Regions from separate parts of the Allobosea sp. GW823-FHT02B03 genome, predicted to be linked through region 3. Evidence: predicted binding sites of a transcription regulator. Region 3 holds the regulator's gene; each other region holds the start of a gene.

Region 1 (7,402 bases), on a different contig from region 3:
CGGAGGCCGCCGCGCTGGACGCGCTCGGCAACTGCGCCTTCCGCTCGGACCTCGCATCCCTGCGTCACGAAACCCAGTATTCGAGGCTGTTCCGCTCATGAGCGCTTCCCCCCATGGCCCTTTGCGGGTCGGCATCGGCGGCCCGGTCGGCTCCGGCAAGACGGCGCTGATGGAGGCTCTCTGCAAGCGCATGCGCGACCGCTACGAGATCGCCGCCATCACCAACGATATCTACACCAAGGAGGATGCGCGCATCCTCACCGTCTCCGGGGCGCTGCCCGAGGAGCGGATCATGGGCGTCGAGACCGGCGGCTGCCCGCATACCGCGATCCGCGAGGACTGCTCGATCAACCTCGCCGCGGTCGCCGAGATGCGCGGAAAATTCCCTGCGCTCGACCTGATCCTCATCGAATCCGGCGGCGACAACCTCGCCGCCACCTTCTCGCCCGAGCTCGCCGACCTGACGATCTATGTCATCGACGTCGCCGCCGGCGAGAAGATCCCGCGCAAGGGCGGACCGGGCATCACCCGCTCCGACCTTCTCGTCATCAACAAGACCGACCTCGCCCCGCATGTCGGCGCGGATCTTGCAGTGATGGATCGCGATTCGCGGACCATGCGCGGCAAGCGGCCTTTCGCCTTCACCAATACGCGGGCGGGGGACGGCGTCGAGCAGGTGGTCGATTTCATCGAGACCGCCGGAGGGCTCAAGGCCACGGCGCGAGGCTGAGGGATTTGAGACGATGGCACGCAGGACGATGGCGAGAGGCATGGCCGTGGCATTGACGCTTCTGCTGACGGGTGTTGCGGCCCCGGCGCTGGCTCATACCGGCGTCGGCTCCGTCGAGGGGCTGGCGCAGGGGCTGCTGCACCCGCTGACCGGGCTCGATCACGTCCTGGCCATGGTCGCGGTCGGCCTCTGGGCCGGGCTCGTCGGCGGCAAAGCGCGCATCGCCTATCCCGTCGCCTTCGTGGCGACGATGGCGCTGGCCGGCGCCTGGGCCATGGCCGGCGGCGAACTGCCCGGCGCCGAAATCGGCATCGCGGTCTCGATCGTCATCCTCGGGCTCGCCATCGCGCTCAAGGCCTCGCCGCCGCTGGCGGCGGGCGCGCTCGCCTGCGGCATCTTCGCGATCTTCCACGGCTTCGCACATGGGGCGGAGCTGCCTGAGAACGCCAGCGGCTTCGCCTATGCCGTCGGCTTCATCATCGCCACGGCCGCGCTGCACGGCGCCGGCCTCGTCCTCGCAGTCCGACTCGCGCAGCATGCTCCTGTCCTGGCGCGTGTCGCGGGCGGCGGGCTGGTCCTTGCCGGCGTCGCCATTCTGGCCGGCTGAAGGCCGGCAGCCAGTCCCTCAGATGATCCGGCGCCGGAGATAGCCACCGATCTGCTCGACCGCGACGACCAGCGCGAAGATCGCGAGGATGATGGTCAGCGCCGTGTCGTAGTCGAACAGGTCGAAGGCGACCTTGAGCTCGACGCCGATGCCGCCGGCGCCGACCAGCCCGAGCACGACCGAGGCACGCGTCGCCTTCTCGACGCAGAACAGCGAGGTCGCGATGAAGGACGGCATCGCGTTCGGCACCACCGCCGAGAAGATCAGTCCGGTCCGGTTCGCGCCGATGGTCGAGAGCGCCTCGCGCGGGCCCTTGTCGGTCTCTTCCATCGCCTCGGCGAAGAAGCGCCCGGCATAGCCGATCGTGTCGACCATCAGCGCCAGCACGCCGGCAGCTGGGCCGAGGCCCACCGCGATCACGAAGAACAGCGCCCAGATCAGGTCCGGCACGGTGCGGAACAGGGCGATCAGCCCGCGCGTCAGTACACGGATGATGGGGTGCGGCGACAGGCCTTCCGCCGCGAGCACGGCGAGCGGAAAGCTCAGGATCAATCCGAGCACGCAGCCCGAGACCGCCATCTGAAAGGTCGTCGCCAGCGAGGCGAGGATGCTGTCGAGCCGGGCGAGGTCGGGCGGGAACATCCGCGAGAGGATGTTGCCCATATAGGGCAGGCCGCGCACGAGCTTCTCGGCCGAGAGCTCGGAGCCGCTGAACGACCAGACCAGCAGTGCCAGCGCCAGGAACCAGCCCATGAAGGCGGCGGCGCTCGGCCGCGCGAAGCGGTCGCCGGCATGGAGGCCGTGCGGAGTGGATTGCAGGCTCATGCGAACACCGGAACAGGTTGCGCCGCCGGCTCCGCTTCGGCCGGCTCCTCGAAGAAGGCGGCGAGCTCCGCCTCGTTGCAGTGCAGGGCGCGCCGGTCCAGCGCGATCCCGCCATTGCCGAGGCCTACGATGCGATCGGCGAAGCGCAGCGCGTGCGCCATGTGGTGCGAGACGAAGACGAGGGTGAGCCCCTTGTCCCGGGTCAGCCGGAACAGCAACTCCATCACCTCGCGCCCGGCGCGCGGATCGAGGCTGGCATCGGGCTCGTCGGCGAGCACGATCTGCGGCCGCTGCATCAGCATGCGGGCGATCGCGACGCGCTGCGACTGGCCGCCGGAAAGCGAATCCGCGCGCTGCATCGCCTTGTCGGCGAGGCCTACGGCGGCGAGGCAGGCCATCGCCTCGTCGCGGATCTCGGCCGGGGCCAGGGCCTGCGTCCAGGTACGCGGGCCGGAGCGGCGCGACTGCACGCCATGCACGACATTGCTCAGCGCGCTCAGCCGCGAAACCAGGTTGTGCTTCTGGAAGACGACGCCGACCCGGGCCCGGAAGCGCTTCAGCGCCGCGCCGCGCAGGCTGCCGACCGTCTCGCCCAGCACCGAGATCGTGCCGGCATCCGCCTCGGCGAGCCGCACGATCATGCGCAGCAGGGTCGACTTGCCGGTGCCGTTGGCGCCGATCAGCGCCAGGGCCTCACCCTGCGGGATGGCGAGGTCGAGCCCGCCGATGATCCGGCGCGTGCCAAAACTCTTGGCGAGGCCGGAGATGGCGACGACGGGCGCTGCTGCGTCCGCCGTCGGCAATGTCTGCGCGCTCTGCGGCATCACTCGATGAACTTGTTGAACTCGGTGATGCCGATGGTCTGGTAGATCGAGCGGACATAGTCGTAGTCGCTGTCCTTGATCTCCGGCAGGAAGACGCCGCCGACGAACTTCTTGTTGTCGTCGGTCTCGGAGACGACGGCCTTCATCAGCTCCTGGCCATTGTCGAGGAAGGTCTTGCGGACCTTGGCGAGCACCTCCGGCTTAACCTTCGGGCTGGCGATCATCACGTCGTTCGGCAGGTCGCGGCCGCGGGCGACGACCGCGAAGCCGGTCTTCGGGTCGGATTTGCGGATGCTGTTGAGGTGGCCGAGGTTCAGGCCGATGGCGGCGATGTCGCCGCGCTTCATCGCTTCGGCGGCGACATTGCGCTTCACGAAGATCGGCTTGTAGTCGACATTGTACTTCAGGCCGAAATCGGCGAGCGCCTGGGCCGGGCCGAGATGCTGCGAGGTCGAGCCGATCTCGCCGAAGGAGATGGTCTTGCCCTTGAGATCGGCGACCGTCTTGATTGGGCCGTTCGCGAGCACGGCGACCTGCGAGAAATAGTCGGGACGCTGCCAGCCGACGACGGGCACCGCGCCGGTGCGCGCCTTGAAGACCACGTATTCGGCCGGGCCGGTCAGCACGAAATCGATCTGGTCGGCCGCCATGGCCTCGACCGCCGCGGTGCGGCCGGAGACCGCGAAGAACTGCATCTTCAGCCCGGAGAGCTTCTCGAAGGCGGCCTTGAACGGCCCGAACTCGCGCTGCAGCGATTCCAGCCCGTCGACATCGGTCACGGCGAAACGGATCGTCTCCTGCGCCTGCGCGGCCGGAGACACGAAGGCGGCAGCGGCCGCGATGAATGCATAAGCCAGCTTCTTCAGCATGGGCGTCCTCCCTCGGGGTTCGAAGGCGGCGCTAAACAGCCCATGCGACGCTGGGGTGACGGTGGCGCGACGGCTGGATGACGCCCGTGCCGTCATGCCGCTGTCATCTGCCGGTCGCATGCGCCTTCGCCCGAAGCGGCGCGAGTGATCCGGGCGCCGGTGACAAGGAGCGGATGCGGTGGCGCTACAGATCTCAGGCGGCCGGGTACTGGCCGGAGCCTTCGAAACGGCCGATCTCGCCGTGCGCGACGGCATGATCGCCGTTGCCGATGCGCCGCTGCCGGACAATGTCCTGCGCCTCGATGCCACCGGCCTGCTCGTCCTGCCCGGCCTCGTCGACTGTCATGGCGATGCCTTCGAGCGTCACATCATGCCGCGCCCGGGCGTTTCCTTCGACATCGAGCTCGCCTTGCGCGACGCCGACCGGGCCCTGCTCGCCAGCGGCATCACCACCGCCTTCCATGGCGTCACCTGGTCCTGGGAACCGGGCCTGCGCGGGGCCGAGAATGCGCGGCGCCTGGTCGAGGCGATCGAGCGCCTGGGACCCGAGCTAGGCGCCGATACGCGCTTCCATTTACGCCACGAGACCTACAACCTCGATGCCGAGCCGGAGATCCTCGCCTGGCTGGCCGCCGGCCGGGTCGGGGTTCTCGCCTTCAACGACCATATGGAGGGCACGCTGAAATCACGCAGCCGGCCGGACAAGGTCGGCAAGATGGTCGAGCGCACCGGCCTCTCGCATGAGGATTTCATGCTGCTGGTCGAGAACGTCCATAGTCGCCGCGACGAGGTGTCCGGCTCGATCGAGCGGCTGGCAGCGGCTGCCCGTGGCGCCGGGGTGCCGACCTTCTCGCATGACGACATGACCCCGGAGATGCGCCGCTGGTACCGCGGGCTCGGCGTCGACGTGGCCGAATTCCCGATCGACGAGGAGACGACGCGCGAAGCCGCCGCCCATGGCGAGCCGATCGTCTTCGGCGCGCCCAATGTCGTGCGCGGCGGCTCGCATACCGGCTGCCCGGCCGCCGAGGAGATGGTGCGCCAGGGATTCTGCACCATCCTCGCCTCCGACTACTATTATCCCGCGCTGCCGCTCGCGCCCTTCATCCTCGCCGAGCGTGGCGCGGCGAGCTTCGAAGCTGCCTGGAAGCTGGTCTCGCAGGGGCCGGCCGAGGCGCTCGGCCTCACAGACCGCGGTGTCATCGCGCCCGGCAAGCGGGCCGATCTCGTGCTGATCGCGCCCGAACCGCAGCCCCGCATTGTCGCGACCATCGCCGGCGGGCGGCTGGTCCATCTGGCTGATCAGCGTCTTCTGGCCTGACCGCGCGGCTCAGGCGACGCTGCTCTTGCAATCAGCCGGGCAGTGTCGGCCACCGTGCTTGCCGGCGGGACCACTCTACAAGATCGCGTGAGGTCTGCGACCTGCGGAAGGAGGCCGGCGATCGCCGCTGAGCTGGCTTGCTTGCGAGAAACCTGCGCATCGCCTGTTGTGGCCGGGTCCAGAGCGTCCATGGCCGGTATGGCGCAAGGTCATGACGTAGATGTCGTCCTTTGCTCGTTCAGGATAATCGCAATTGTCGAAGTGTCTGTCCATGTTAGGGTCGCTGTGCTGCGCGAGAATTGGTGCCGAAAATTAAACTTGTTGCCATTCTCGCGAGTATGTCGAGCGTAGCGAAACGGCAATTGGGGAGTTGCGGCATGAACAGAAGTGTTGTTGCGGTTGTTCTGGGTCTCCTTTTGTGTCCTGCGCCGGCTGAGATGGCGTCCGCCCAGGGCGCGCCGACCGCGTTGACCGAGGCGGAGGCTCAGGCCATCGGCGTCGACGCCTATATCTACTTCTATCCGCTGGTCACGATGGACATCACGCGGAGACAATCCACCAACATCGAGGCCGGGAAGGAGTTCGGCAAAGGCCCGATGAACATGTTCGTCAATATTCCGTCGTTTCCGTCGGCGGACATGAAGCTGGTGGTGCGGGTCAACTTCGACACGCTCTATTCCGTCGCCTGGCTCGATCTCACCAAGGAGCCGCAGGTCGTCTCCGCGCCGGACACCGGCGGGCGCTTCTATCTCCTGCCGATGCTGGACATGTGGTCGGATGTGTTCGCGTCGCCGGGATGGCGCACCACCGGGACGCAGGCCGGCAATTTCCTCGTCACGCCGCCCGGCTGGACCGGAACGGTGCCGGCCGACATGTCGCGGATCAGCGCGCCGACGCCATATACTTGGGTCATCGGGCGGACGAAGACGGACGGCCCCTCGGACTATGAGGCGGTCCACAAGATCCAGGCCGGCTACAAGGTCACGGCGCTGTCGGATTGGGGCAAGGCGCCGAAACCGGTCGAGGCGAGGATCGATCCGAGCGTCGACATGAAGACCCCTCCGAAGACCCAGGCCGACAGCATGCCGGCGGACAAGTACTTCGCCTACGCCGCCGAGCTGCTGAAGCTGCACCCGCCGCATCTCACCGACCAGCCGATCGTCGCGCAAATGAAGCGCATCGGCATCGTGCCGGGCCAGAGCTTCGATTTCGCGGCGCTCCCGGCCGCGGTGAAGAAGGGCCTCGAAGGCGCGCCGGAAGCCGGGCAGCGGCTGATGCTCTGGAAGCTCCCGACGCTCGCCCGCGTCACCAATAACTGGTCGATGAATACCGACACGATGGGCGTCTACGGCAACTTCTACCTCAAGCGCGCCATTGTCGCGCAGCAGGGCCTCGGCGCGAACCTGCCCGAGGACGCGATCTACCCGCTCAACCTCGCGGACGAGTCCGGCAGGCCGCTCGACGGCGCCAACAAATACATGCTGCACTTCGAGAAGGGCGCTGCCCCGCCGGTCAATGCCTTCTGGTCGATCACGCTCTACGACCCGCAAGGCTTCCAGGTCGGCAACGTCTTGAACCGCTTCGCGGTGAGCAGCTGGATGCCGTTCAAATACAATGCCGACGGCTCGCTGGACCTCTATTTCCAGAACGAGAGCCCCGGCAAGGACAAGGAGGCCAACTGGCTTCCGGCCCCGAAGGACGGCTTCAACCTGACGATGCGGCTCTACGGGCCGAAGTCGGAAGCGCTCACCGGCAAATGGAACCCGCCGCCGGTCACCCGCGTGCAGGCGCTTCCCCAGGTTGTGGGACAGTAACCGGCGAGGAGGTTGCCGGCGCTGACCCGCGCCGGCAGCCGCGGGTTATCAGGCGGCGTAGCCCTTCACGCTCGAAAGCGCCGTCATCACGCCGCGCAATTCGGCAAGGCCGCGCAGCCGCCCGACCGCCGGATAGCCCGGAAACGAGCCCTTGCCGGCGTCGTCGAGCAACTCGTGGCCATGGTCGGGCCGCATCGGGATGCGCCAGTGCTTCCAGCCTGCGGCCTTCCGGCGAGTCTGCTCGCTCATCAGCGCGTCGACCAGCGCCACCATGTCGGTGTCGCCGCCGAGATGCTCAGCCTCCATGAAGGAGCCGTCCGGGTCCTTGGCGACATTACGCAGATGCGCGAACCAGATCTTGTCGGCGAAGCGCCTGGCGATCGCCGGCACGTCGTTCTTCGGATTGGCGCCG
Region 2 (7,402 bases), on a different contig from region 3:
AGGCACTGTCGAGCAATCGCTCGGCCCAGGGGACCAGATCCGCGGCATGGCGTGGATCGCGGGCGCGCAGCTGGTTGTAGTCCTGGGCACCGCGGAGCAAGGCGTCGGCATCCCGCTCCGCCGGAGCGAGCTGCTCATGCATGAGCCCTTCGCGGACACCGTGCGCCGAGATCACGACCTGGCGCGGGCGGCCGCGCTTTATCAGCTGGTCGAGCACGAGCGCGCCATAGGCGAGCAGCGGCCGGCGGGCCGAGGAGATCGCCTCGATCGATTCGAGCATGGCGGCGTCGGCGCGCTCGACGAGACGGACGAACTCGCTCGCCTCGCGGGCCGGCACGGTGTAGCCGTGCATGACGTTGAGCGGATAACCGGACTGGCGCTGATGGAGCGTCGCGAGCGCGCGCCAGGTGCCGCCGACGGCGAAGAAATCACGGCCACGCATCGCGGCGAGCTGCGGGTGGTTGTCCAGATCGTCCCGGACGATCTTCTCGGCAGCCTTGATCGAGTTCTTCGCGCGGTCCATCAGCGCGAGGCCGCCGAGCGCCAGGCTGACGCCCTCCCCGACCCTGCTGCCGTCGACCGCCGCGAGTTCGAGCGATCCGCCGCCGAGATCACCGACCACGCCATTGGGCCGATCGAAACCGGAGATGACGCCGAGCGCCGAGAGATAGGCCTCGCGGTCGCCCGAGATCAGCTCGATCGGCTGGCCGACCGCCGCCTCGGCGCGGGCGATGAAATCGGGACCGTTCGAGGCATAGCGCGCCGCTGCCGTGGCGATGACGCGCAATTGCGCGACATGCATCGCCTCGCAGAGGATGCGGAAACGGACGAGCGCCGCCAGCGCCTTCTCGACCGCGTCGGCGGCGAGCATGCCGGTCGAGGCGACCTGACGGCCGAGCCCCGCCATCTCCTTCTCGTTGAAGACCTGCCCCGGTGCCCGGGACAGGTTCTCATAGACGACGAGGCGGACCGAGTTCGAACCGATATCGATGATGGCGACGGTATCACCCAGGCTCAAACGCCCTTGCGCCTGCTCAGGCCTTCTTGCCGGAACGGCGGGAAAGGCTGCGAGGACTTGAACTGGAGAGTGATTTTCCACGACCGGACAGGCTCGGATTCGTCATAAAGTACTTGTGGGCGTTGAACGACTCTTCGGCCGACGGCGGGACAATGCGTCGCGAGCCGCCATCGGGCAAGATGGTCCAGCTCTGTTCGTTGTCGAGAAAATTGGCCAGCATGATCTGCTCGAGCAGCTGCTGGTGCACGGTGGGGTTGAGGATCGGCGTCAGCGCCTCCACACGGCGGTCCAGGTTGCGCGGCATCAGATCGGCCGAGGAAATGTAGAGCTTCGCCTTGGGCGACGGCATGCCGTGCCCGGCGCCGAAGGCATAGACACGGGTATGCTCAAGGAAGCGCCCGACGATCGACTTGACCCGGATATTGTCGGAAAGGCCTGGGACACCGGGTCGCAGGCAGCAGATGCCGCGAACGACGAAATCAATCTGAACGCCGGCCTGGCTGGCGTCATAGAGCGCGTCGATGATCTCGGGGTCGACCAGCGAGTTGCATTTGCCCCAGATCGCGCCCTTGCGGCCGGCCTTCACATGCTCGATCTCCTCGGCGATGTCGTCGAGCAGCCGCTTCTTCAGGTTGACCGGCGAGACCGCCATGCGCTCGAGCTCAGCCGGTTCGGCATAGCCGGTGATGAAGTTGAAGATCCGCGCCACGTCCTGCGCCATCACCGGATCGGCCGTGAAGAAGGAGACGTCGGTGTAGATGCGCGCCGTGATCGGGTGGTAGTTGCCGGTCGCGATATGGCAGTAGGTCACGAGCTGGCCTGCCTCGCGGCGGACCACCATCGAGAGCTTGGCGTGCGTCTTGAGCTCGATGAAGCCGTAGACGACCTGCACGCCGGCGCGCTCGAGGTCCTTGGCCCAGCGGATATTGGCTTCCTCGTCGAAGCGCGCCTTGAGCTCGACCAGCGCCGTCACGGACTTGCCGGCCTCGGCCGCCTCGGCGAGCGCCTGGACGATCGGCGAGTTGGAGGACGTCCGGTAGAGCGTCTGCTTGATCGCCACGACATTGGGGTCGCGCGCCGCCTGCTGCAGGAACTGCACGACGACGTCGAAGCTCTCATAGGGGTGGTGGACGATCAGGTCCTTCTGGCGGATCGCGGCGAAGCAGTCGCCGCCATGCTCGCGAATCCGCTCGGGGAAGCGGGCATTATAGGGCTTGAACTTCAGGTCCGGCCGGTCGACCCCGACGAGCTGCGAGAGCTCGTTCAGGCCGATCATCCCGTCGACGATCACGATCTCGTCAGGATCGACCCTGAGTTCGCGCACGATCAGCTGGCGCAGGTGGTCCGGCGTGTCGGCATGCAGCTCGAGGCGGATGACGACGCCGCGGCGGCGCTGCTTCAGCATGCTCTCGAAGACGCGGACCAGATCCTCAGCCTCCTCCTCGATGTCGAGGTCGGAGTCGCGAATGATGCGGAAGGAGCCAGTGCCCTTGATCTCATAGCCCGGGAAGAGCTTGCCGATGAACAGCGAGACCAGGTCCTCGAGCATGATGAAGCGCTGCACGCCATCGCGCGCCAGATCAGGCACCTCGATGAAGCGGTCGATCTTGCCGGGGACGCGGATCAGCGCGTCGAGAGCGCGCCCGTCGCTGATGCGCTCCAGAGCCAGCGCCAAGCTGAAGCCGAGATTCGGAATGAACGGGAAAGGGTGGGCGGGGTCGATCGCCAGCGGCGTCAGCACCGGGAAGACATAGTGCAGGAAGCGATCCTCGAGCCAGACACGCTCCTGCGGGCCGATATCGGCAGCCTTCAGGAGGATGATCCGGTTGTCCTGCAGGTCCTGCCTGAGCTCGACCCAGCGCGTCTGCTGGTCGCGGGTCAGGTCGGACACCGCCGCGCCTAATGCGACGAGCTGCTCGGCCGGGCTCAGCCCGTCCTGGCTCGGCGTCACCACGCCGGCCTTGAGCTGCTCCCGCAGTCCGGAGACCCGGACCATGAAGAACTCGTCGAGATTGTTGGCCGAGATCGAGAGGAAGCGCAGCTGCTCCAGCAGCGGATGGTTGCGGTTGGAGGCTTCCTCCATCACCCGGCGGTTGAACTGCAGCCAGGACAGTTCGCGATTCATGAAGCGCTGCGGCGATTGGCGCAGCTCATGGTCCACAGTGAGCACCGTGGCCTCCGGTGCCGGCGTCGCTGCCCTCGAAGCCGCCGCTTCGGCCAGATCCTGGTTCATTCGCCTCGCCTTCGCCGCTGCCGCTCGTGTCACTGCCAATCCTGTAGCTGTCGTCTGTGTCGGTTTGCCGTCGGCCGACCATCGGCCCACTCACCCTCAAGGCATCCTAGCGTAACGCTTCGATGACATTCGAGGTCCAGCGCCATGAGCAATGTTCGCGGCGGGCGTGTTCCAGCCCTTTTCCTATGACGGCCGCGCATGCCGTGCGGCCCGCTGCCGCAATTGTCGCCATGAGGGCTCAGGAACCTTGCGCTCAAACCCGCTCTCCTGTTTGGTCGCATGCGAATCCCGCATGCCGCGCCAGACATTTCCAGAGAACGATCTTGTCAGAACTCTCTTCAGCCCACGACCATGACGACATCGTCTACCCCTCGGCAGTGCCGTTCATCCTGGCGCATCTAGCCTGCTTCGGCGCGCTCTGGAGCGGCGTGACCGCGACCTCGCTCTGGCTCTGCTTCGGGCTTTACTGGCTGCGCATGTTCGCCGTCACGGCCGGCTATCACCGCTACTTCTCGCATCGCTCCTACAAGACCAGCCGCATCGGCCAGTTCGTCCTCGCCTTCCTCGCCCAGTCGACCGCGCAAAAGAGCGTGATCTGGTGGGCCTCGAAGCACCGGCATCATCATCGCTTCGCCGACACCGAGCACGACGTGCACTCGCCGGTGCAGAGCTCGTTCTTCTATTCGCATGTCGGCTGGATCTTCAGCCGCCAGCACCACGAGTTCGACGGCTCGACCGTCACCGACCTCACCCGCTTCCCCGAGCTTCAGCTGCTGCACCGCTTCGAACTCGCGCCGGCGATCCTGCTTGCCCTCGCCTGCTTCGCCATCGATGGCTGGTCGGGTCTGTTCGTCGGCTTCTTCATCTCGACCGTGCTGGTCTACCACGGCACGTTCTGCATCAACTCGCTCGCCCATGTGCATGGCGACAAGCACTACGTCACCGGCGACGAGAGTCGGAACAATTGGTGGCTGGCGATCATCACCATGGGCGAAGGCTGGCACAACAACCACCATGCCTATCAGTACAGCGTGCGCCAGGGTTTCCGCTGGTGGCAGTGGGACCCGACCTATTACCTGATCCTCGGCCTGTCGAAGCTTCGTCTGGTCTGGGATCTGAAGGCGCCGCCACAGGCCGTAATCGACCGCTCGCAGGCCCTGCCCCCGCGCGTCATCGAGCGCTCGGCCGAGCGCCTCGCCGCCTCCGTGCCGGTCGAGCGGATCGTCCAGGGTCTGCGCGATGCCTATGCCAACGCGCCCGGCCTGCCGGAGATGCATCTGCCCGCCCTGCCGACCCTGACCCTGCCTGAGCTGCGCGAGGCGCTCGCCGCGATGCAGAGCCGCGCCGGCGAGCGGCTGCACGCCATCCAGCTCCAGGCCCATGAGGCGATGGCGCAATGGCATATGCCGACGCTGCCGACCCGCGAGGAACTGACGGAGAAGGCGGCGGCCATGTTCGTCAAGACACCGTCGCTCGACGCCATCGCCGCGCGTGCGCACGACATGCTGCTCGAGGCGATCCATGCCCGGCTAGTGGCGACGCCAGCAGCCGCCAAGGCCTGAACCTAGTCGGCGTCGAACAGGCTGGCCGCGACTTCGTTCGCCATGGCGCGGGTGACGCGCCGGCCGCGTTCGAGCGAGAGCCGGTCGATGGCGTCGACGAGGTCGCGGGCCGCTGCGAAGGAGCGCTCCATGCGGAGCGCCAGCGCCTCGATGGTGCTGGTGTCGACGATCAATTGCCGGTCGACGAAGAGCTTGACCAGCAACGCCCGCAGCAGCGCATCATCGGGGGCCGCGATCTCGGCTGCAGGGGCGAGCCGCAGACGCGAGAGCAGGTCCGGCACACCAAGCCCCCATTGATCGGGGGGTGTACGCGCCGTCAGCAGGGCAAAGCCGCCGCGCGCCTTGATGGCGTTGAGCAGATGGAACAGCGCCCGCTCGTCGAGCCGGCCGGCATCGCAATCCTCGATGACCAGCGCCCCGCCGGAGGCGAGATGCGGCACCTTGGCCTCGTCGATCTCGCTGGCCTGCAAGGTCCAGGCATGGGCACGGGCCGCCCAGATCGCGGCAAGATGCGTCTTGCCCGAGCCCTCGGGCCCGACAAGGCGCAGCCAGGCATCCGGCCAGGCGGGCCAGCTCTCGACCAGCCCATAGGCCTGCTCGTTGGAGGGGCCGACGAGAAAATCCTCGACGCCGTGCCGGCTGTCGACCGGCAGGTCGAAGGCGAGCTGGCGCGGCCGGCGCGGCGGCTCAGTTCCCGGCATGACGGTCGACATGCTTGGCTGCGGCCTTGGGGGCAGCGCCATGATAGAGATTGCTGGCGAGATATTGGCGCAGGGCGAAGCGCATCAAGACGCCGATGATCGCCGCCAACGGCACCGCGAGCAGCAGGCCGACGAAGCCGAAGAGCGAGCCGAAGGCGAGCAGCGCGAACATCAGCCAGACCGGGTGGACGCCGATGGAGTCACCGACCAGCTTGGGCTGCAGGATGTTGCCTTCGAAGAACTGACCGGCGGCGAAGACGGCGAGCGTCGCCAGCGGCATCGTCCAGTCCGGCCAGAACTGCACGGTCGCGACACCGACGGAGAGAACGAGGCCGGTCAGCGAGCCGACATAGGGGATGAAGGAGAGGAAGCCGGAGATGATGCCGATCAGGGCGCCGAAGTTCACCCCGAGCAGCGAGAGCCCGACGGCGTAGAACAGCCCGAGCAGCAGGCAGACCAGCGCCTGCCCGCGCAGGAAGCCGGCGATGGCGGTGTCCATCTCGTGCAGCAGACCGCGGATCGTGTCGCGATGATCGCGCGGCAGCCAGCCATCGACGGTCTCGACCATGCGATCCCAGTCGGCGAGCAGATAGAAGGCGATGACCGGCGTCAGCACCAGCAGCGAGAAGACACCGATGATCGCGGTGCCGCCCGACCAGAGCGATTGCAGAAGGCCGCCGACCCATTTGGTCGCCTCGCCGACGAAATTGCCGAGCTGGCTCTGGGCATCCTCGGCGAGCTTGGCCCCGCCGAAGCGCTCGATCAGAGGCGCGCCGCGCTCCATGACCAGCGCCTGCAGCTTGGCGGCGACTTCAGGCAGGCGCGTCACGAGGCCGGCAAGCTGCTGGCTCAGCAGCGGCAGCAGCAGCACGAGCGCCAGCACGAAGAACAGCAGGAAGACGCACAGGATGACGATGGTCGCGGTCAGGCGGCGCATGCCGAACCGCTCCAGCCGGTCGGCGAGCGGATCGAGCAGATAGGCCAGCGCGAGCGCGGCTATGAACGGCAGGAGCACGTCGCGCAACAGGAGCAGCGCAAGCACGAAAACCGCGAGTGTGAGGGCCCAGAAGGCGAGTTGACGCTGAAGACTCATCCGCTGTCCTGAACTCGCCGTTACGCACTGTCCGCAGGGCCCGGGAGGCCGGCCGGGCGTCCTAGAGAATAGGAGCGCATCGGCGAGGTTCCAAGCTCAGGCCGCCATATGGCGCAGCCAGAAGGCGAGGTAGGCCGCCATCGAACCGACCGTCAAGAGCGCCACGGCGAGCTGAGCGACCGGGATCGCAGGGCCGAGATCGAGCCCGAAGGCGCGCGAGCCCAGCATCAGCGCGGCGAAGATAAGCTGCGCAGCCGTGTTGAGCTTGCTGACGGCGAAGGGCGCGATCTCGAGCGGCTTCTCCATCAACCAGGACAGGATCACCGCCGTGACGATCATGATGTCGCGCGAGACGACCAGGATGACGAGCCAGGCCGGGATCGCCCCGACCATGGCGAGGGTGATGTAGATCGAGACGATCAGCGCCTTGTCGGCGATCGGGTCGAGATAGGCGCCGAGTTCGCTTCCCATGTCGAAGCGTTTGGCGATGAAGCCGTCGACCGCATCGGAAATCCCGGCCGCGACGAAGAGCAGGAAGGCAGCCAGCCAGCGCTCGTTGATGATCATCACGATCACCAGGGGGACGAGGATCAGACGGCCGATGGTGATCAGGTTCGGAAGCGTCATCGCCGGGATCGTGGCCAGGATTCGTCGCGAGAACTACGACTGAAGGCTAATGCATGTGCTGGACAACTGCGAAACGCTTTCGTGGAAGAGCCGCTGCCGGCTTGCCAGCGGGGCCGCCCTTGCCTATCGCTCCCCGCACAGCAAGGAGCGCGGTTTCATGACCAAGAC
Region 3 (7,402 bases):
TTTTCCGGTGCGGCCGACGCCGGTCTGGATCTCGTCGAAGATCAGGAGCAGGCCGTGCTCGTCGCAGAGCTCGCGCAGCAGCTTGAGGAAGCGCATCGGCACCGAGCGCAGGCCGCCCTCGCCCTGGATCGGCTCGATCATCAGCGCCGCCGTCTCGGGCGTGATCGCAGCCCGCAGCGCCTTCTCGTCATCGAAGGGCACCTGGTCGAAGCCGTCGACCTTGGGGCCGAAGCCGTCAATGTACTTCTGCTGGCCGCCGGCGGCGATGGTCGCCAGCGTGCGGCCATGGAAGGCGCCTTCGAAGGTGACGATGCGGTAGCGCTCGGGATGGCCCTGCGCGGCGTGATATTTCCGCGCCATCTTGATCGCGCACTCGTTCGCCTCGGCGCCCGAATTGGTGAAGAAGACGCGCTCGGCGAAGGTCGCCTCGCAGAGCCGGCGGGCGAGCTTCTCGCCATCCGGCATGCTGTACAGGTTGGAGGTGTGCCAGATGCGCTGGGCCTGCTCGGTCAGCGCCTTAACCAGATGCGGATGGGCGTGGCCGAGCGCATTGACGGCGATGCCGGCGCCGAAATCGAGATAGCGCTGGCCGTCGGCGGTGATCGCCCAGGCGCCTTCGCCGCGCTCGAAGGCGACGGGTGCGCGCGCATAGGTCGGCAGCAGAACGGAGGAATTGGCGGAAACGGAAGCGGAGCTCATGGAGCGAGGTCCTCGCGACGGAACGTAACGGAAAGCGCTGGGCGCCGGGGTGTGAAGCGGTAGTTCGGGGCGCGGCGGCAATCTGCCAGCACGATGCGACCCCGCGGCGACGTTATCGTCGCAGGCCTTTCCCGTTTTCTCGTCGCGCCGTCAGCCGCATCGCTCGAAAGTCCGGATCGCTCAAAACATAAGCGCCGCCCCAAGGGCGGCCGCATTGAGAAGACTATGCAAAAGCGGTCCGGCACTGTCAATTCCGGCCCGGCCCCGCAGCGTTGCCAAATAGACTCACCCGGCTGCGGGATCGAAGGTTTGTCTGGGGAAAAGCCGATTTCCGATTCGGCGACTCTTGTGGGCGAGTCAAGCCATCTTGTATGGTCCCCTTTGTCAGATACGACATCTCGTGCGGCGTCTCCAGTATCGTCAGTTCCGAGCGTAGCGGTTTCCGTTCTCCGACGGACGCTGCCGATATCGGATTCCGCCATGATCTTTCCCTATGCCTCGCCCGCTATCGGCAAGGCATGACGAAGACAGGTGAAATCGATGAGCGAAGCTGGAGCCTGGACCGACGAACGCGTCGAACTGCTCAAGAAGCTCTGGAATGACGGCCTGAGCGCCAGCCAGATCGCCGGCGAACTCGGCAACGTCACCCGCAATGCTGTCATCGGCAAGGTCCACCGTCTCGGCCTTTCGGGCCGCGCCAAGAATCCCGGCTCGGCCGCGCCGCGCCCGCGCAAACCCGCGACCCGTCCGCCGGCGCATCCGATGGCCAGCCCGGCTGCGGGCGGTGGCGGCATGACCCGCGGCAACACCGCGCTCGCCCCGCAATTCGTCCCGGAGATCGAGGCGGAGCCGGAAGCCGAGCACGTCCCGGCTCCCGCCGAGGAGGTGGTGATCCCGTTCTCCGAGCGCGTCACCATCATGGACCTGCGCGAATACATGTGCCGCTGGCCGATGGGCGACCCGACCTCGCCTGAGTTCCGCTTCTGCGGCGGCCGCTCGCTGACCGGCATGCCCTATTGCGGCTATCACGCCCGCATCGCCTACCAGCCGGCAACGGATCGGCGCCGCGACCGCAAGGTGCGCGCCTGATCCGGCAGGAGCCGATCGAGCCATCAAAGCCGGCCTTCGGGCCGGCTTTTCTATTGGTGGGAGAGACGCCGATGCGCGCCGACGAAACCGCGGGCCCTGTCGAATATGCCTGCGCCCTGCCGATCCGGGGCGGACGCGTCCTGCTCGGGCTGAGGGCATCGCATCGCCGGAACCGGCCATCCTGCTGGGACACGATCGGCGGGCATGTCGAGCCCGGCGAAACGGCCGATCAGGCCCTGATCCGCGAATTGCAGGAGGAGATCGGCATCACGCCGACCACATTCGCGCACTTCACCACGATCGAGACGACGGAGAGCGACGGCGTCTCGCCGGCCCTGTGGCATCTGTTCAGCGTCACAGGCTGGGATGGCGGCGATCCAACTATCGCCAATGACGAGCATAGCGAGATCCGCTGGTTCGCCTTCGCCGATGCCAGCGCTCTGTCGCCGCTGGCCTCGGAAGCCTACCGCCCGGTCTTTGCCCGGCTGGCCGAAGCGCCATGACCGGTTTCGCGATCTATCTGGGGGCCGCGCTGGCCGAAATCGCCGGCTGCTTCACCTTCTGGGCCTGGCTCAAGCTCGGCAAATCGGCCTGGTGGCTGCTGCCGGGGCTCCTCGCCCTGGCGCTCTTCGCCTGGCTCCTGACGCTGATCGACAGCGCCGCCGCCGGGCGCGCCTTTGCCGCCTATGGCGGGGTCTACATCGTCGCGTCGCTGGGCTGGATGTGGCTGGTCGAGAAGGTCCCGCCGGATCGCTTCGATCTGGCTGGGGCGGTGCTGTGTCTCGCGGGCGCGGCGGTGATCGTCGCCGCGCCGCGCTGAAGCCTCAGCCGCGGGCGAAGGTCTCGTCGAAGGCGTAGCCGGCGCCGCGCACGGTGCGCAGCGGATCCTTGGCGTCGTCGGGGGTGATCGCCTTGCGCAGGCGCCCGACATGAACGTCGACGGTGCGCTCATCGATATAGACGTCGCGCCCCCAGACGGCGTCGAGCAGCTGGGCCCGCGAATAGACCCGGCCTGGGGCCTGCATCAGGAATTCGAGCAGGCGGAACTCGGTCGGGCCGAGATGCAGCTCGGCGCCGCCGCGGCGCACCCGCCGTGTCGTCCGGTCGAGCTCGAGATCGCCGGCCGTCAGCATGCCGACGACATGGCCGGGCTTGACCCGGCGCAGCAGCGCCTGGATGCGGGCGATCAGCTCCGGCAGCGAGAACGGCTTGACGACATAATCGTCGGCGCCGGTGGCGAGGCCGCGCACCCGCTCGGTCTCCTCGCCGCGCGCCGTCAGCATGATGATCGGCACGCGCTCGGTGTCGCGCCGGGCGCGCAGCCGCCTGCAGAGCTCGATGCCGGAAAGGCCGGGCAGCATCCAGTCGAGCAGGACGAGATCGGGCGTATGATCGCGCAGATGCAGCTCGGCATCGTCGCCGCGCGCGACGCTGTCGACCTCGAAGCCCTCGGCCTCGAGATTGTAGCGGAGCAGCAGGGTCAGCGGCTCCTCGTCCTCGACGATCAGGATGCGTGCAGGCATGTCCGGCCTCCGCTCAGGCGCCCGTCCGCTCAGCCATTGGCTGCGGGCAGGTCGACCAGGATGTTGGTGGTGTCGAGCTTGGGACGGCTCTCTTCCACCGACTGGCCGGTGATCAGGTAGTGGATCGTCTCGGCGATATTGGTGGTGTGGTCGCCGATGCGCTCGACGTTCTTGGCGCAGAACAGGAGATGCGTGCAGAAGGTGATGTTGCGCGGATCTTCCATCATATAGGTCAGGAGCTCGCGGAAGAGCGAGGTGTAGAGCGCGTCGATCTCGTCGTCGCGGCGCCAGACCTCCATCGCCTTCTGCTCGTTGCTGGCGGCATAGGCGTCGAGCACATCCTTGAGCTGAGCCTGCACCAGGCGGCTCATATGCTCGAGCCCGACCACGGCGCGGTGCGGCGGCGAGAACTGGCCGGAGATCGCGACCGCACGCTTGGCGATGTTCTTCGCGAGATCGCCGACGCGCTCGATGTCGGCAGCGATGCGGATCGCCGAGATCAGCTCGCGCAGATCGTTGGCGAGCGGCTGGCGGCGGGCGATGGTCAGCACCGCTTTTTCCTCGACATCGCGCTGGAGGTTGTCGAGCCGCTGGTCGGCGGTGATGACCTTCTGCGCCAGCGCGGTGTCGCGGCGCACCAGCGCCACGGTGGAATCGCCGAGCATGCGCTCGGACATGCCGCCCATCTCGGCCAGGCTGCGGCGCAGCCCTTCGAGGTCGGCATCATAGGAACGGACGATATGATCGGACATCGGGGCGGATCCTGTGGCGGGAGCGAGCGGACTTGCGGGCGTCAGCCGAAGCGGCCGGTGACGTAGTCCTGCGTCTGCTTCTTGTTGGGGTTCATGAAGATGGTGTTGGTCGCGTCGAACTCGACGACCTCGCCGAGATACATGAAGGCGGTGTACTGCGAGACGCGCGCCGCCTGCTGCATGTTGTGGGTGACGATGACGATGGTGAAGTCGCTCTTCAGCTGCTCCAGCAGGTCCTCGATCTTGCCGGTCGAGATCGGATCGAGCGCCGAGGTCGGTTCGTCGAACAGGATGACCTCGGGCTTCTGGGCGATGGTGCGGGCGATGCAGAGGCGCTGCTGTTGGCCGCCGGAGAGGCCCATGCCGGAGCTCTTCAGCTTGTCCTTGACCTCGTCCCAGAGAGCGGAGCGGCGCAGCGCACCCTCGACGCGGTCGTCGAGCTCCGACTTCGGCGGCTTCTCGTAGAGACGGATGCCGAAGGCGACATTGTCGTAGATCGACATCGGGAACGGCGTCGGCTTCTGGAAGACCATGCCGATGCGCGAGCGCAGCTCGTTGACGTCGACATCGTTGGAGATGACGTTGCGGCCGTCGAGCAGCACCTCGCCGGTGGCGCGCTGCTCCGGATAGAGCGAGTAGATCCGGTTGAAGATGCGCAGCAGGGTCGACTTGCCGCAGCCGGAGGGGCCGATCAGCGCGGTGACATGGCGGTCACGGAAGCTGAGATTGACGTTCTTCAGCGCCTTGTGCTCGCCATAGTAGAAATCGAGGTTCTTCACCGCGATCCGGATCGGCGCCTGGGCGTCGAGGACCTGCGGGCTGAGTTCCAGGGTCGAGAGCATCGACATGTTCCTTCCGATCGGGCGTGGTGCTCACTTGCCGCCGCGCACGATGCGCCGGGCGATAAGCGAGAGCAAAAGGATCGAGACGGTGATGATCAGCGAACCGGCCCAGGCGAGCTGCTGCCAGTTCTCGTAAGGGGCCGAGGCGAACTGATAGATCGTCACGGGCAGGTTGGAGACGCCGCCGACCAGCGTCGGCGAGAACCAGAAATTGTTGTTCAGCGCGGTGAAGAGCAGCGGCGCGGTCTCGCCGGCAATGCGCGCCAGCGCCAGCAGGATGCCGGTGACCATGCCGGACTTCGCCGCCCGCCAGGTGATCGCGGTGATCACCACCGAAGGCGGGGCGCCGAGGGCCGAGCCAGCCTCGCGCAGCGGCGCCGGGACGAGGCGCAGCATATCCTCGGTGGTGCGCACGATGACCGGGATCGCGATGATGCCGAGCGCGACGCCACCAGCCCAGCCGGAATAGCCGCGGAAGGGCTCGACCAGGATGACGTAGACGAACAGGCCGATCAGGATCGAGGGCGCCGAGAGCAGGATGTCGTTGATGAAGCGGATCAGGTTGGCGAGCTTCGAGCCGCGGCCGTATTCGGCGAGATAGGTGCCGGCGAGCACGCCGATCGGCGTCGCCAGCGCGATGCCGAGGAAGGTCAGCACGGCAGAGCCCACGATGGCGTTGGCGAGGCCGCCGCCCTCGGAGCCGGGGCCGGGCGTGATCTGCGTGAAGGTGCCGGCCGAGAGGCCGCCAATGCCCTTCACCACCAGCATGCCGAGGATCCAGAACAGCACGGTGATGGCGACGAGGGTGAACGCCGTGGCGATGATCTTCATCAGCCGGTCGGCATTGCGGCGCGCCGGGCGCACGCGGCCCCACGGGACTTCAGGGGTCATCACCATCGCAGGCGCGGCGGAGGCGGAAGGAGGCGTCGAGTTCATGGCTTGCGCTTCCTCAGAACGACTTGACGCGCGCGACCAGGATGCGCGCGATGACGAGGACGACGAAGGTGACGAAGAACAGGATGCAGCCGAGCGCGATCAGCGCGTGGAGCTGCAGGCCGAGCGCCTCGTTGAACTCGTTGGCGATGCGCGAGGCGATGGTCGAGCCGGGGTCCATCACCGAGGCCGAGAGCCGGTTGGCGTTGCCGACGACGAAGGTCACGGCCATGGTCTCGCCGAGCGCGCGGCCGAGGCCGAGCATGATCGCGCCGATGATCGAGACGCCGGCCTGCGGCACCAGCACGTGGCGGACGACCTCCCAGGTCGTCGCGCCGATGCCGTAGGCGCTCTCGCGCAGCACCGAGGGGATCTGCTCGAGCATGTCGCGGGTGATCGAGGCGATGAACGGGATGATCATGAACGCCAGGATGATGCCGGCGGTCAGGATGCCCAGGCCCGAGGGCGAGCGCGAGTACAGGATGGTGCCGACGATCGGCATGCCCTCGACGATGTTCGAGAGCGGGATCTGCACATAGGCCGCAAAGAGCGGCACGAAGACGAAGAGCCCCCACATGCCGTAGATGATCGAGGGCACGGCGGCGAGCAGCTCGATCGCGGTCGAGACCGGCCGCTTGAACCAGGGCGGGGCGAGCTGCGTCAGGAAGACGGCGATGCCGAGCGAGAGCGGGACGCCGACGACGAGGGCGATCAGCGCGGTCGACAAGGTGCCGACGATCGCCGGGAAGGCGCCGTACTGATCGTTCTGGGTGTCCCAGACGCTCGAGGTGAGGAAGCTGAAGCCGAATTCGCGGAAGGCCGGCCAGCCGCCGGCCACCATGGCGCCGATGATCCCGGCGAGCAGAACCAGCACGAACAGCGCCGCCAGGAAGCTGGCATTGCGGAAGACGAGGTCGAAGGTGCCTTTCGGGGTCCTGCGGATGGCGGGCAATCCCGATGCCATCTGGTCAGTCACGGCAGCCATCGAAGAAACTCCAGTCGGTTTCAGGCGGGTCGAAGGGGCCGGAACCGGCCCCTTCCTTTAGCGTGGTCGCAGGGCGATCAGAAGATCGGCTTGCCGGCCGGATCGGTGACGCCCTTCCAGGCGTTGCGGACCTGGTCCTTGACGTTCGCCGGCAGCGGCACGTAGTCGAGGTCGAGCGCCAGCTGGTCGCCGCTCTTGTAGGCCCAGTCGACGAACTTCAGCGCCGCCTGGGTCTCTTCCGGCTTCTCCGGCTTGGCATGGATCAGCAGGAAGGTGGCGGAAGTGATCGGCCAGGCCTGCGCGCCCTTCTGGTTGTTCAGCGAGATGCCGAAGCCGGGAGCCTCGTTCCAGTTGGCATTGGCGGCGGCAGCCTGGAAGGACTTGTCGTCCGGCGCCGGGAAGTTGCCTTCGGCGTTCTGGACGAGCGCATGGGCGAGCTTGTTCTGCTTGGCGTAGGCGTATTCGACATAGCCGATCGAGTTGGCGACCTGCTTGACCGAGGCGGAGACGCCCTCATTGCCCTTGCCGCCGATGCCGACCGGCCACTGCACGGCGGTGTTGGTGCCGATCTTCGACTTC

Evidence for each region. The regulator PhoB, encoded in region 3, activates phosphate uptake and scavenging genes when phosphate is short. The targets are predictions, from matches to a motif close to TGTCATNNANCTGTCAT.
Region 1: a site for PhoB is predicted at 3,946-3,962, ahead of AC1REK_RS04465 (alpha-D-ribose 1-methylphosphonate 5-triphosphate diphosphatase). Genes of this name have one in related genera too.
Region 2: a site for PhoB is predicted at 3,363-3,379, ahead of AC1REK_RS19940 (RNA degradosome polyphosphate kinase). Genes of this name have one in related genera too.

What each region holds. Positions count from the first base shown of each region.
Region 1 is NZ_JBXAJY010000001.1:959,388-966,789, forward strand. Features, by position in the region: gene AC1REK_RS04435 (urease accessory protein UreF) at 1-101, shown strand, start outside; gene ureG (urease accessory protein UreG) at 98-730, shown strand; gene AC1REK_RS04445 (HupE/UreJ family protein) at 771-1,337, shown strand; gene phnE (phosphonate ABC transporter, permease protein PhnE) at 1,356-2,162, opposite strand; gene AC1REK_RS04455 (phosphonate ABC transporter ATP-binding protein) at 2,159-2,986, opposite strand; gene AC1REK_RS04460 (PhnD/SsuA/transferrin family substrate-binding protein) at 2,986-3,855, opposite strand; gene AC1REK_RS04465 (alpha-D-ribose 1-methylphosphonate 5-triphosphate diphosphatase) at 4,034-5,176, shown strand; gene AC1REK_RS04470 (DUF1254 domain-containing protein) at 5,614-6,990, shown strand; gene uxuA (mannonate dehydratase) at 7,039-7,402, opposite strand, start outside.
Region 2 is NZ_JBXAJY010000005.1:597,062-604,463, reverse strand. Features, by position in the region: gene ppx (exopolyphosphatase) at 1-1,018, opposite strand, end outside; gene AC1REK_RS19940 (RNA degradosome polyphosphate kinase) at 1,035-3,251, opposite strand; gene AC1REK_RS19935 (acyl-CoA desaturase) at 3,575-4,813, shown strand; gene AC1REK_RS19930 (P-loop NTPase family protein) at 4,816-5,526, opposite strand; gene AC1REK_RS19925 (AI-2E family transporter) at 5,501-6,607, opposite strand; gene AC1REK_RS19920 (CDP-alcohol phosphatidyltransferase family protein) at 6,704-7,234, opposite strand; gene purM (phosphoribosylformylglycinamidine cyclo-ligase) at 7,392-7,402, shown strand, end outside.
Region 3 is NZ_JBXAJY010000006.1:437,080-444,481, forward strand. Features, by position in the region: gene AC1REK_RS22230 (aspartate aminotransferase family protein) at 1-699, opposite strand, end outside; gene AC1REK_RS22235 (GcrA family cell cycle regulator) at 1,240-1,788, shown strand; gene AC1REK_RS22240 (NUDIX hydrolase) at 1,860-2,291, shown strand; gene AC1REK_RS22245 (YnfA family protein) at 2,288-2,608, shown strand; gene phoB (phosphate regulon transcriptional regulator PhoB) at 2,613-3,311, opposite strand; gene phoU (phosphate signaling complex protein PhoU) at 3,341-4,063, opposite strand; gene pstB (phosphate ABC transporter ATP-binding protein PstB) at 4,105-4,911, opposite strand; gene pstA (phosphate ABC transporter permease PstA) at 4,936-5,841, opposite strand; gene pstC (phosphate ABC transporter permease subunit PstC) at 5,855-6,823, opposite strand; gene pstS (phosphate ABC transporter substrate-binding protein PstS) at 6,901-7,402, opposite strand, start outside.